2 regions of the Devosia yakushimensis genome follow, and region 2 is predicted to be linked to the other one. Evidence: predicted binding sites of a transcription regulator. Region 2 holds the regulator's gene; the other holds the start of a gene.
The links. The regulator PhoB, encoded in region 2, activates phosphate uptake and scavenging genes when phosphate is short. The targets are predictions, from matches to a motif close to TGTCATNNANCTGTCAT.

Region 1 (5,753 bases), 560 kb from region 2:
ACCACCACCGGAAACCGGTCGCAGTCATGCGCACAAGGATTTACTTCGTCTAACTACCCGACAGTGTGTTTGAGTGTCCTGGATTCCCGCGCTAGATGGCAGGGACCCGGTGTGACATTCACGACCGACCGCTAAGGTAGGCGCTGTTTAGAACCGATGACTCGCCCCGTCAAGGATTCTTTCATGAAAAATCCGTGGTGGAGCCATGCACAGACTTGCAATGCTTTCTCATCCGTGACTAGGCGGGTGGAAATCCATGCCCGGCCCCTGCCCCATGCCGATTTTGCCGAACGGTCATTTTCGGGTCATGGCGAAACGTGTAGCATCGCCCCGCTGATCGATATCGGTCCCCATTGAACCGCCGGCCATATAGAGAGCCGGACAAGGGAGAATATAATAATGAAATTCGTTCCAATGCTCGCCGGCGCGACTCTCGCCCTGGCTCTTTCGGTATCCGCGCAAGCGCAGACGCTGACCGGCGCCAATACCGAGGACATCCTCGCGGTCGCCAAGAATTATGGCTCGGCATCGATGACCAAACAGTCCAACGGCGACCCCCAGATCACCGGCAAGATTGGCGGCGTCAGCTATCAGGTCTATTTCCGCAATTGCACCAACAACAAGAATTGCGAGGACCTGAATTTCTATCTCGGCTTCCTCGATATCAAGCCGACGCTCGAAGAGATCAACGACTGGAACTTCAACAAGCGTTTCAGCCGCGCCTATCTCGACCAGGACAAGGATGCCTGCGTGGAAATGGACCTCGACATGGTCCAGGGCATCAGCGCCGAATATCTCGATTCCCAGTTCGCGCTCTGGAAGATGGTGGTCGAGCAGTTCGCCGATCATGTCGGCTACGAGAGCTGACCGCATCGCGACATGAGCGACAACGAAAAGGGGCCGTTCGGCCCCTTTTGCATTCTGGCGTCAGGCTGCGTGCCTAGTTCAGCGTGAAGACCACGAACTGGGTAAACTGGCCGTTGGGATTGAAATTATTGTCCGAGGCAATGACCAGCGTGCGCTTGCCATCGATCTCGGGGCCGAAGGTCACGGATTCGATATTGTCGATATCGAGGTCGAAGTCCCCTTCCCCGATCTTGAACACACGCTGCTTGGCGGCCGGCTCAACGGTCTCGCCCTTGATCGAGGGTCTGCCATTGACATTGGTCGCCCCGGACAGGTCGACGAGATAGAAATTGATCTCATTGCCCAGGCCTGCGGCGAAGGAGCGTTCGACGGCGAGCAGGTGGCTGTCGTCGAACACCATGAATTCGGAGAGGCCATTGTCATTATAGGGCGGCTCGGCCGTGGCCTTGGCGTGGATTAGGCCGGTCTCGTAGATCTGCTCGGCGGTTGGCTGACCGCTGGCAATGTCGAACGAGATGATGCGCGAGGGGCTGCCCGCTTCGAGCGTCGCCTTGGCGCCATCCTGGGCCAGGGCATTTTCCGTGCCGGCCAGCACCAATGTGCCATCGGCGGAAATAGCCAGGCTTTCAAAGGCCAGGTTACCATAGATGCCCGACGAGCCATCGGCGGTCGGCTTATAGTAATCCGGCACGGCCAAGGCACGCAGGAAGCTGCCGTCCAGGCGCGATTCATAGACGCCCGGATTGCCGGCCACGTCATTCTCGGTGGTCCAGAAAATCGTGCGGGTGGCAGCGTTATAGCGGATCGACTCGGGGTCGATGCCCTTGGCCGGGAAGATATTGCCGGCGGCATCGCGCAGCAGGTGGCTGGCGACGATATCGACGCCATGCACGCCCTCGGCATCGGCCTTGAGGCGCAGGGTATAGAAGCGTGCGGGCGCATTCTGCGAGCGGTCGTCGGAGATGGCGTAATAGATGTCGGCTGCCGGATCATAGTCGAGGCCGGAAATACCGCCGAATTCCTCGCCGGCGATAGAAAGGCCGGTCGGCAGGGTGATCGAGCCGAGCAGCTCGACCTTGAACGGCGCGTCCTGGCCCAGGGCGGGCGCGGCAATCAGAGTGGCCAGGCCGATCAGGCACGGCGCTAGGATATTCTTCATGGCAAAGGCTCCTGTGAAATGGCTTGGCCGGGAAGGACTGCCCTACCCGGCCGCGCGTGGTGCGATTACTCGGCCTTGAGGAAGTCGGCGACGTCGAGCAGGATGTACTCGTTGTCGTCGGCACGGCCGGCTTCGCGGCCTGTCGAGCCGGGATAGTTGTTGTCATTGGCGACGACGATGGTGGTCGGATCGACCAGGTCGACATCTTCAATGGTCACGAAGGGGAAGGTGAAGACGCCGTCCTTGGTGCCGCGCGGCGCAATGCCATCGGGGTCCTTGATGGCCATCAGGTCGATATAGGCCAGCTTTTCCAACACGCCATTCGCATCGGCCTTTTCCAGATCGACGAGGTAGACGCGCTTGAAGGCGGCGGCTTTTTCGCGGCCATCGTCGCCTTCATTATTGTCGCGCTCGATGATCAGCCCGCGGGTGCCATCGATGATGTTGAAATCGCCGATCGCATGGGTGGCGTCTTCGAGCGGATAGTAGCGGATCTTGTCGTTCCAGCTCGCGCCGGCGACATCGAATTCCAGCATGCGCAGGACCGGCTTGCCGTCGATGAGTTCGAGGGCCTTGGCCTCTTCGTCGTAGAACGGCTTTTCCAGCAGCGGATAAAGTGTCTTGCCATCCATCGACTGCGCCATGCCCTCGTAACCGCCCGAACGGCCGGTATTGACGCCGGTTACCACGGCGCCAGCAGCCGGGGTCGAGACGAACTGGTTGTCCGGCGACTTGTAGTCCACACCGCCCGGATTGGTGGCGACGACCTGCAGCACCACGCCATCGGCATCAACTTCGATCAGCCAGGGGCCGAACTCGTCGCCAATCCAGTAATGGTCGCCCACCGGCTGGATGGATTCGGGATCGAAATCGGCGCCGGTGAGGTAGCGGCTGTCGCTATGCTCGGTGACGATCGGGAACGGCACGACGCGGTTGGGATCCTTGAGGAACACGGTGCGTTCGATGCCGACTTTGCCGGTTTCCCAATCCATCTTCATGATGTTGAACATCAGCATGGCGTCGGAGGAATTGGCCTTGTTGCCGAAGCCGTTGTCGGTCAACAGCAGGAAGCGGTCATCGCCCAGCGAACGGATGCCGGACATGCCCTGCACGGGCTGGCCGGGGAATGGCATGGCAATGCCTGATGCCGGATTGGCCCAGCCATAGGGCGTCTCGACGCGGGTGCCGGAGGTAAAGCGCCCCGACATGGAGAGGCCATAGGGCGCATCAGCCGGAGCGGGCACGAAAGTCTGCGCCGGAAGCTGGGCATGCGCCTTGAGCGTGGCGTCGAATTGGGTCTGGGCGAAGGCGGAAGTCGAAAGCATCGCGACGGCAAGCGCGGCAAGCAGCGTCATCTTGGTCATGGATCGTCTCCGGAAAGGGAAGCGATCCGCGTGCTAGCGCGGCTACGTGTCGGCTCCGCTACGGGCAAATGGCAGTTCGTTGACAATGCACAGAATGGCGGGCCAAGGGCATAGCGCCAAAAGAAAAGGGAGCCTTGCGGCCCCCTTCCCTCAAATTCGGTTCTGTTGTGCCGATTACTCGGCTGGCGTCGGAGCCGGGATCGCCTGGGTATTGGCCTGGCGGCGGCGTTCGTCGAGGATCAGGTCGTCGCGCTTGGACGCGATCAGCTTGGCCGAGGAGATGCCGGCACCGGTACCGGCCGGGATCAGGCGGCCGACAATGACGTTCTCCTTGAGACCTTCGAGCAGATCGGCCTTGCCGGAAACTGCCGCCTCGGTGAGGACGCGGGTGGTTTCCTGGAACGAGGCGGCCGACACGAACGAACGGGTCTGCAGCGACGCCTTGGTGATGCCGAGCAGCACCGGATTGGCGGTAGCCGGCTTCTTGCCTTCGCTGACCAGAGCGTCGTTGAGCTCGTCGAAGTCCAGCTTGTCGAGCTGCTCGTCCTTGAGCAGGCCGGACTCGCCTGGATCCACGATCTCGACCTTCTGCAGCATCTGGCGAACGATCACCTCGATGTGCTTGTCGTTAATCAACACGCCCTGCAGACGGTAGACTTCCTGGATTTCATTGACGAGGTAACGAGCAAGCTCTTCCACGCCCTTGATGGCCAGAATGTCATGCGGCGCCGGGTTGCCGTCGAGGATGTACTCGCCCTTTTCGATCGGGTCGCCTTCCTGAAGGTGGAAGGGCTTGCCCTTCGGGATCAGGTATTCAACCGGATCAGCACCGTCCTCGGTCGGCTCGATGATGACGCGACGCTTGTTCTTATAGTCGCGGCCGAAGCGGATCGTACCATCGATCTCGGCGATGATGGCGTGATCCTTGGGACGGCGGGCTTCGAACAATTCAGCCACGCGCGGCAGACCGCCCGTGATGTCCTTGGTCTTGGCCGATTCCAACGGAATACGGGCCAGCACGTCACCGGGGGCAACCTTCTCGCCGGGCTCGACCGCGATAACGGCGTCAACCGAGAGCAGGTAACGGGCGTCGCCGCCGCGTTCCACCTTGGCCACGGCACCGCCGCGGGCAATCGCGAGGGCCGGCTTGAGGCCGTCACCGCGCTGATTGGTACGCCAGTCGATGACAACGCGCTTGGTGAAGCCCGTCGCCTCGTCGGTGTTTTCCGCAACCGACGCACCGTCAACGAGATCCTCGAACACGACCTCACCCTCAACTTCAGCGAGGATCGGACGGGTGTAGGGGTCCCATTCGGCCAAACGCTGGCCACGGCGAACCATATCGCCTTCCTTGATCAGGAGCTTGGAACCATAGGTCACCTTGTGGGTGGCGCGTTCCTTGCCGTCGGCATCGAGGATGGCGAGCGACACGTTACGGGCCATGACGACAAGCTTGCCGCCCTCGACCTTGGCAACGTTGGGGTTACGGATGGCGATCTTGCCTTCCGCACCGGCTTCCAGGAACGAGCTGTCGACCACCTGAGCCGTACCACCGATGTGGAACGTGCGCATGGTGAGCTGGGTGCCCGGTTCACCGATCGACTGAGCGGCGATAACGCCGACAGCTTCACCCATGTTCACGGGGGTACCGCGAGCAAGGTCACGGCCATAGCAGGCCGCGCAGGTACCCTGGCGCATATCGCAGGTCAGCGGGGAGCGGATGCGGATCGACTGGATCCGGGCTTCCTCGATGATGTCGACATGCTTTTCTTCCAGCAACGTCCCCTTTGCGGCGATCAGATCGCCGGTCAGCGGATGGTTGATGTCGTCAGCCGCGGTACGGCCCAGCACGCGCTGGCCGATCGAAGCAACGATCTGGCCGGCATCGACGATGGGCTCCATGGTCAGACCACGCTCGGTGCCGCAATCCTCGGCCACGATGATGGCGTCCTGCGCCACGTCCACCAGACGACGGGTCAGGTAACCCGAATTGGCGGTCTTGAGCGCGGTGTCGGCCAGACCCTTACGGGCACCGTGGGTCGAGTTGAAGTACTCGAGAACGTTCAGGCCTTCCTTGAAGTTAGCCGTGATCGGGGTCTCGATGATCGAGCCGTCCGGACGGGCCATCAGGCCGCGCATACCGGCCAGCTGCTTCATCTGGGCCGGTGAACCACGGGCACCCGAATGGCTCATCATGTAAACCGAGTTGATCGGCTTCTGGCGCTTGGTTTCCGCGTCGATCTGAACGGCAGCAATGCCCTTCATCATCTCTTCGGCAACCTTGTCGCCACACTTGGCCCAGGCGTCGACCACCTTGTTGTACTTTTCGCCCTGAGTGATCAGGCCGTCATTGTACTGCTGCT
Region 2 (5,753 bases):
CCGAAGGCATTGGCGAAGTGACGCGCGCGGCGCAGATTTTCGATTTCTTCGCCGGTGAAGTGCTGCGCCTGGCTGGCGAAGTGCTGCCCAGCGTGCGTCCGGGCGTGGGTGTCGAGATCACGCGCGAGCCGATCGGGGTGATCGGCATCATCACGCCGTGGAATTTCCCGATTGCCATTCCGACCTGGAAGATTGCCCCGGCGCTGGCCTATGGCAATACCGTGGTGATCAAGCCAGCCGATCTGGTGCCCGGTTCGACCTGGGCCATTGTCGATATCCTGGTGCGCAACGGGCTGCCCAAGGGCGTGCTCAACCTGGTGATGGGCAAGGGTTCGGTCGTAGGCCAGACCATTCTCGACAGCAAGGATGTCAACGCCATTTCCTTCACCGGTTCGGTGGGCACCGGCAAGCGCGTTGCGGCTGCCTCGATCGAGCATAATCGCAAGTTCCAGCTCGAAATGGGTGGCAAGAACCCGACCGTGGTGCTGGATGATGCCGATCTCAAGGTGGCGGTCGAAAGCGTGGCACAGTCGGCCTTCTTCTCGACCGGGCAGCGCTGCACGGCCTCTTCGCGCGTGATCGTGACCGAGGGGATCCACGACAAGTTCGTCGAGGCGTTGGCCGAGCGCACCCGCAACCTGCGGGTTGGCGATGCACTGGCCAAGGATACGGAAATCGGCCCGGTGGTCGACCCCAGCCAGCTCAAGCAGGACACCGACTATATCGCCATCGGCAAGGCCGAAGGCGCCAAGCTGGTGGCCGGCGGCGAGCTGGTGAAGGCTGCGACCGAGGGCTATTTCCTCCAGCCGACGCTGTTCACCGAGGCGACCAATTCCATGCGGATTTCGCGCGAGGAAATCTTTGGGCCGGTGGCTTCGGTCATCCGGGTGAAGGACTATGAAGAAGCGCTGGCGACGGCCAATGACACCGAATTCGGTCTCAGCGCCGGTATCGTCACCACCTCGCTGAAATATGCGACGCATTTCAAGCGCAATGCTGAAGCCGGCATGGTGATGGTCAATGTGCCGACGGCAGGTGTGGATTTCCACGTACCGTTCGGCGGCCGCAAGGGCTCGAGCTACGGCGCGCGCGAGCAGGGCAAGTATGCGGCTGAGTTCTTCACCGTGGTGAAGACGGCTTATACCGCCGCTGGTTGATTGGTACGCATTTTGTTGCATCCTTGGGGCTCCGCTTTTGCGGGGTCCTTTTTTTGCGTGCGGAAGCGCCGCCTGGTGCGGTTATCGAATAGACGGACGGACCCCGAGGCGGCATTTGCCTCGAAAGTGATTAGTATGAGACGCATGCCGCCTCGGGGTGCCGGGACTTTATCGGACGGCGCGATCGCAGACCCCAGCGTTTGCCGTAGCGCCCGCCCGATTGCCTTGTCCGCTCGACCCGGAGCAGAGCGCGACCCCCACTCCCCCGGCTGGCCTCCGGACGCTCGTCGCTGCAGCGCCGCCCGTATCCCGGAAGATGGAGGCAGTATGCGGGAGGTTTTGGTGGCGGGGATAAGAGGGATAGATTGGGGCTACCGCCGCCGCTGTGTCAGCGCCATGCCGCCCAGGATGAGCACTACTCCTAGCGCGCTGGCCCAAAGGGTCGAGGGGGCACCGCGGGCGAGGTCGAGCAGGACGCCGGAAACCATCTGGCCGCCGATGACCAGAAGAGCGGTGTTGACTGCGCCGATACGGGGAATGAGCCAGCTGCCGGAGGCGACGAAGATGACGCCGATGGGGCCGCCGATATAGGCGTGCCAGGGGGCGTCGGCCGCTCCGGCCGGGATCAGGCCGCCAATGGCGAGGCCCAGCGCGGTAAGCGCGACGAAGCCCACAAGGTGGTTCCAGAACGAGGCGATCAATGGGGAGCTTGAAAGGGCTAGGCGCCCATTGAGCTGGCGGCTGAGGCCGACCAGAAGCCCGGCCAGCACGGCATAGAGGATGGGGACGATCACGGGCGTCCTCCCATGCCGACAAGGATGATCAGGGCACTGCCGGCCAGGATCAGGAGCACGGCAGCGAGATCGCGCCATTCGAGGCGGCGTTTGGGCAGGCCGAACAGGCCCCAGCGGTCGGCAGCGAGGCTGAAAACGACCTGGCCGGCCAGACCCAGAGCCAGCGTTCCGGCCAAGGCAAGCGGGGAGTTTACCGTGGTGGAAGTCAGCATGACCGTGGCGGCGCCCGATATGCCCCCGAGATAGGCCCAGAGTGGCGCGCGAGGTTTTGGTTCGGAAGCGGCAGCCGGACGGTGGCGGTAGAGCAGGGCGAGGAAGACGAGAGCGGCGACGGTACCGGTGCCATGCGCTGCCCAGGAGGAGAAGAGGGCATTGCCGTAGCGGCCCAGTTCGCCGTTGAAAAAGACCATCAACGTGAGCAGGCCGCCGGTGCCGAAGGCGATCAGCAGGTGCAGCGGGTTGAGCCGGGATGTGGAGGACATTACAGGCGACTCGAGGGAGGGCGGTGGGGGGATGGTAGCATGGGCCCTTTTGTGGGGTAGTGGTTACCATCGAGCCTTTGTGGCTTCCCTCACCCCTCCCTGGCCCTCCCCATCAAGGGGAGGGTGACATCGAGTTGCTGGGATTTCTGTTCCTACGTGGCCATTGGAGTACCCCCTCCTAGCCTCCCCCTGATAGGGGGAGGGACTGGCCGGTGGGGGTGCGCTGTGGCCTGCCGTTTCTATGCGCACAAACGAAAATCCCCGCTTTCGCGGGGATTTCGTAGTGAGGATGCTTTTGGGGGTCAGGCGACTTGGGCGAAGCGTTCGTCGAAGGCGTAGCCGGCGCCGCGGACGGTGCGGATAGGGTCGGATTCGCGGCCGCGATTGATGGCGCGGCGGAGACGGCCGATATGCACGTCGACGGTGCGCTCATCGACATAGACATCGTTGCCCCAGACGCCATCGAGCAATTGCTCGCGCGAATAGACTCGGCCGGGATGGCGCATGAGATATTCGAGCAGGCGGTATTCGGTGGGGCCGAGATGGACGTCGCGATTGGCGCGGCGGACGCGGTGGGTGGTGCGGTCGAGCTCGAGATCGCCGACCTTGAGGGCGGCCGTTACCAGATTGGGATTGGCGCGGCGCAGCAGGGCATGAATGCGGGCGATCAGCTCAGGCACGGAGAAGGGCTTGACGATATAGTCGTCGGCGCCGGTCGAAAGACCGCGAACGCGCTCTTCCTCTTCGCCACGGGCGGTGAGCATGATGATCGGCACGCGGGCGGTTTCCTCGCGAGCACGCAGGCGCCGGCAGAGTTCGATACCCGAAATCTCCGGCAGCATCCAATCGAGCAGGATGAGGTCGGGCAGCTTTTCGTGGATCTGGCTCTGGGCCTCATCCCCGGTTTCCGCGGTGACGACGCGGAAACCTTCGGCTTCGAGATTGTAGCGCAGGAGGATGGCGATATCGCCTTCGTCCTCGACGACGAGAATAGTTGCCGGCATGGGCTAGGCCTTGAGCTGGGTACGATGCAGCTCCACCACTTCGGATGTGAGCTGCTTGCCAGTCTGCAGGTAATAGGCGCGTTCTGCGATATTGGTGGCGTGGTCGCCGATGCGCTCGAGGTTCTTGGCACAGAACAACAGGTGAGTGCAGGGCGTGATGTTGCGCGGATCTTCCATCATGTAGGTGAGCAATTCGCGGAACAGGGAGGTGTACATGGCGTCCACCTCGTCGTCGCGATTGCACACTTCGATGGCGCCGGCGGAGTCGCGGCTCGAATAGGAGTCGAGAGCATCCTTGATCTGGCGGAGGACCAGATTGGTCATGTTCTTGACGCCGTTATAGAAGGTCGGCTGCAGGTTGAGGCCTTCGAGCTTGAGCGAGCGGCGGGCCAGCTGCTTGGCCATGTCGCCGACACGTTCGAGATCGGAAGCGACATGGATGGCGGTGATGATCGAGCGCAGGTCGGACGCCATGGGCTGGCGGCGGGCGATCATGGAGACGGCCATGTCGTCGATCCGGCGCTGCATGTCGTCGATGCGCTGATCGGCGATGATGGTGAGATCGGCCAGCTCACGGTCCAGGCGCAGCAGCGCCTTGGTGCCGTTCTCGATGGCGACCTCGACCTGACCGCCCATTTCGGCGATCGACTGGGCCAGGGCGACGAGCTCGTCATTGTAGGACGAGACGATATGTTCGGGGCCGGAAGTGGGCATGTCGTTGTCTCTCTTGGTCCGGGGTTCGATCAGCCGATGCGGCCCATGATGTAGTCCTGGGTCTGCTTGTTGACCGGATTGGTGAAGATGTCTTCGGTGACGCCTTCCTCGATCAGATTGCCCAGGTGGAAGAAGGCCGTGCGCTGGCTGACGCGGGCGGCCTGCTGCATGGAGTGCGTCACGATGACGATGGTGTAGTTCTCGCGCAGCTCATCGATCAGTTCCTCGATGATGGCGGTGGCGATGGGGTCGAGGGCCGAGCAGGGCTCGTCCATCAGGATCACTTCGGGGCTGACGGCGATGGCGCGGGCAATGCAGAGGCGCTGCTGCTGGCCACCGGACAGGCCGGTGCCGGGTTCGTTGAGGCGGTCCTTGACTTCCTCGAACAGGCCCGCCTTGCGCAGGGAAGATACCACGATCTCGTCAAGGTCGGTCTTGGAGCGGGCCAGGCCGTGAATCTTGGGGCCATAGGCGACGTTGTCATAGATCGACTTGGGGAAGGGGTTGGGCTTCTGAAACACCATGCCGATGCGGGCGCGCAGTTCCACGACGTCGAGGCTGGGATCGTAGATGTTCTCGCCATCCAGCTCGATCAGGCCGCCGACCTTGGCACCTTCGATGGTGTCGTTCATGCGGTTGATGCAGCGCAGGAAGGTCGACTTGCCGCAGCCCGAGGGGCCGATGAAGGAGGTGACAGCACGGTCGGGAATGTCGATCGAGATGCCGTGCAGGGCCTGCTTGGCGCCGTAATGGACGGTGACGTCCTTGGCGTGCAGGCGGATCGGGCGTTCGAGTGCGTCTGTGGGATTCATGGTGGAGTTCACAGTCTGGTGGGTCATTTTAACCTTGCCGGCGAGCATGTCCATTTGGAGCTGTTCCTTCTCACTATGCGCGCTTTTCGAGCTTCGAGCGGAGATAAATCGCGACGCCGTTGAGCATGATCATGACGACGAGAAGCACCATGATCGCGGCGGCGGTGCGGGGTTCGAAGAAATTGCGGTTTTCATTGCCCTGCCAGAGATAGATCTGGACCGGCAGAGCGGTGGCCTGGTCGAGCGGGGTGGCGGGCACGGCGGCGACGAAGGCCTTCATGCCGATCAGCAGCAGGGGAGCCGTTTCGCCCAGCGCATGGGCAACGCCCAGGATGGTGGCGGTCAGGATCGAGGGGAAGGTGACCGGCAGCACGTGATGGAACACCATCTGCGTCTTGCTGGCACCCATGCCGAGCGCCGCCTGGCGCAGGGCGGGGGAGACGCCGAGAAGCGCACCGCGGGTGGCGATGATGATGGTGGGCAGGGTCATCAGGGTCAGCACCAGACCGCCGACGATGGGGGCGGAGATGGGCAGGTGCATGTAGTTGATGAATACCGCAGCGCCGAGCAGACCGAAGACGATGGAGGGCACGGCGGCGAGATTGTTGATATTGACTTCGATGAGATCGGTGAGGCGCGATTTGGGCGCGAATTCTTCGAGGTAGATGGCGCTGGCCACCCCGATCGGCACGGCAAGCAGGATAACGACCAGCATCATCCACAGCGTGCCGACAAAGGCGCCGAGCAGACCGGCACTGGCAGGCGCGGCGCGGCTATCGACATTGGTGAA

Region 1: a site for PhoB is predicted at 3,459-3,475, ahead of QQL79_RS06255 (esterase-like activity of phytase family protein). Genes of this name have one in related genera too.

The regions. Positions count from the first base shown of each region.
Region 1 covers NZ_BSNG01000001.1:1,270,548-1,276,300, reverse strand. Annotated here, with positions in the region: gene QQL79_RS06265 (YbjN domain-containing protein) at 400-867, shown strand; gene QQL79_RS06260 (esterase-like activity of phytase family protein) at 941-2,026, opposite strand; gene QQL79_RS06255 (esterase-like activity of phytase family protein) at 2,092-3,390, opposite strand; gene rpoC (DNA-directed RNA polymerase subunit beta') at 3,565-5,753, opposite strand, start outside.
Region 2 covers NZ_BSNG01000001.1:713,973-719,725, forward strand. Annotated here, with positions in the region: gene QQL79_RS03400 (aldehyde dehydrogenase family protein) at 1-1,157, shown strand, start outside; gene QQL79_RS03405 (DMT family transporter) at 1,529-1,951, opposite strand; gene QQL79_RS03410 (DMT family transporter) at 1,948-2,433, opposite strand; gene phoB (phosphate regulon transcriptional regulator PhoB) at 2,736-3,437, opposite strand; gene phoU (phosphate signaling complex protein PhoU) at 3,441-4,151, opposite strand; gene pstB (phosphate ABC transporter ATP-binding protein PstB) at 4,181-4,963, opposite strand; gene pstA (phosphate ABC transporter permease PstA) at 5,037-5,753, opposite strand, start outside.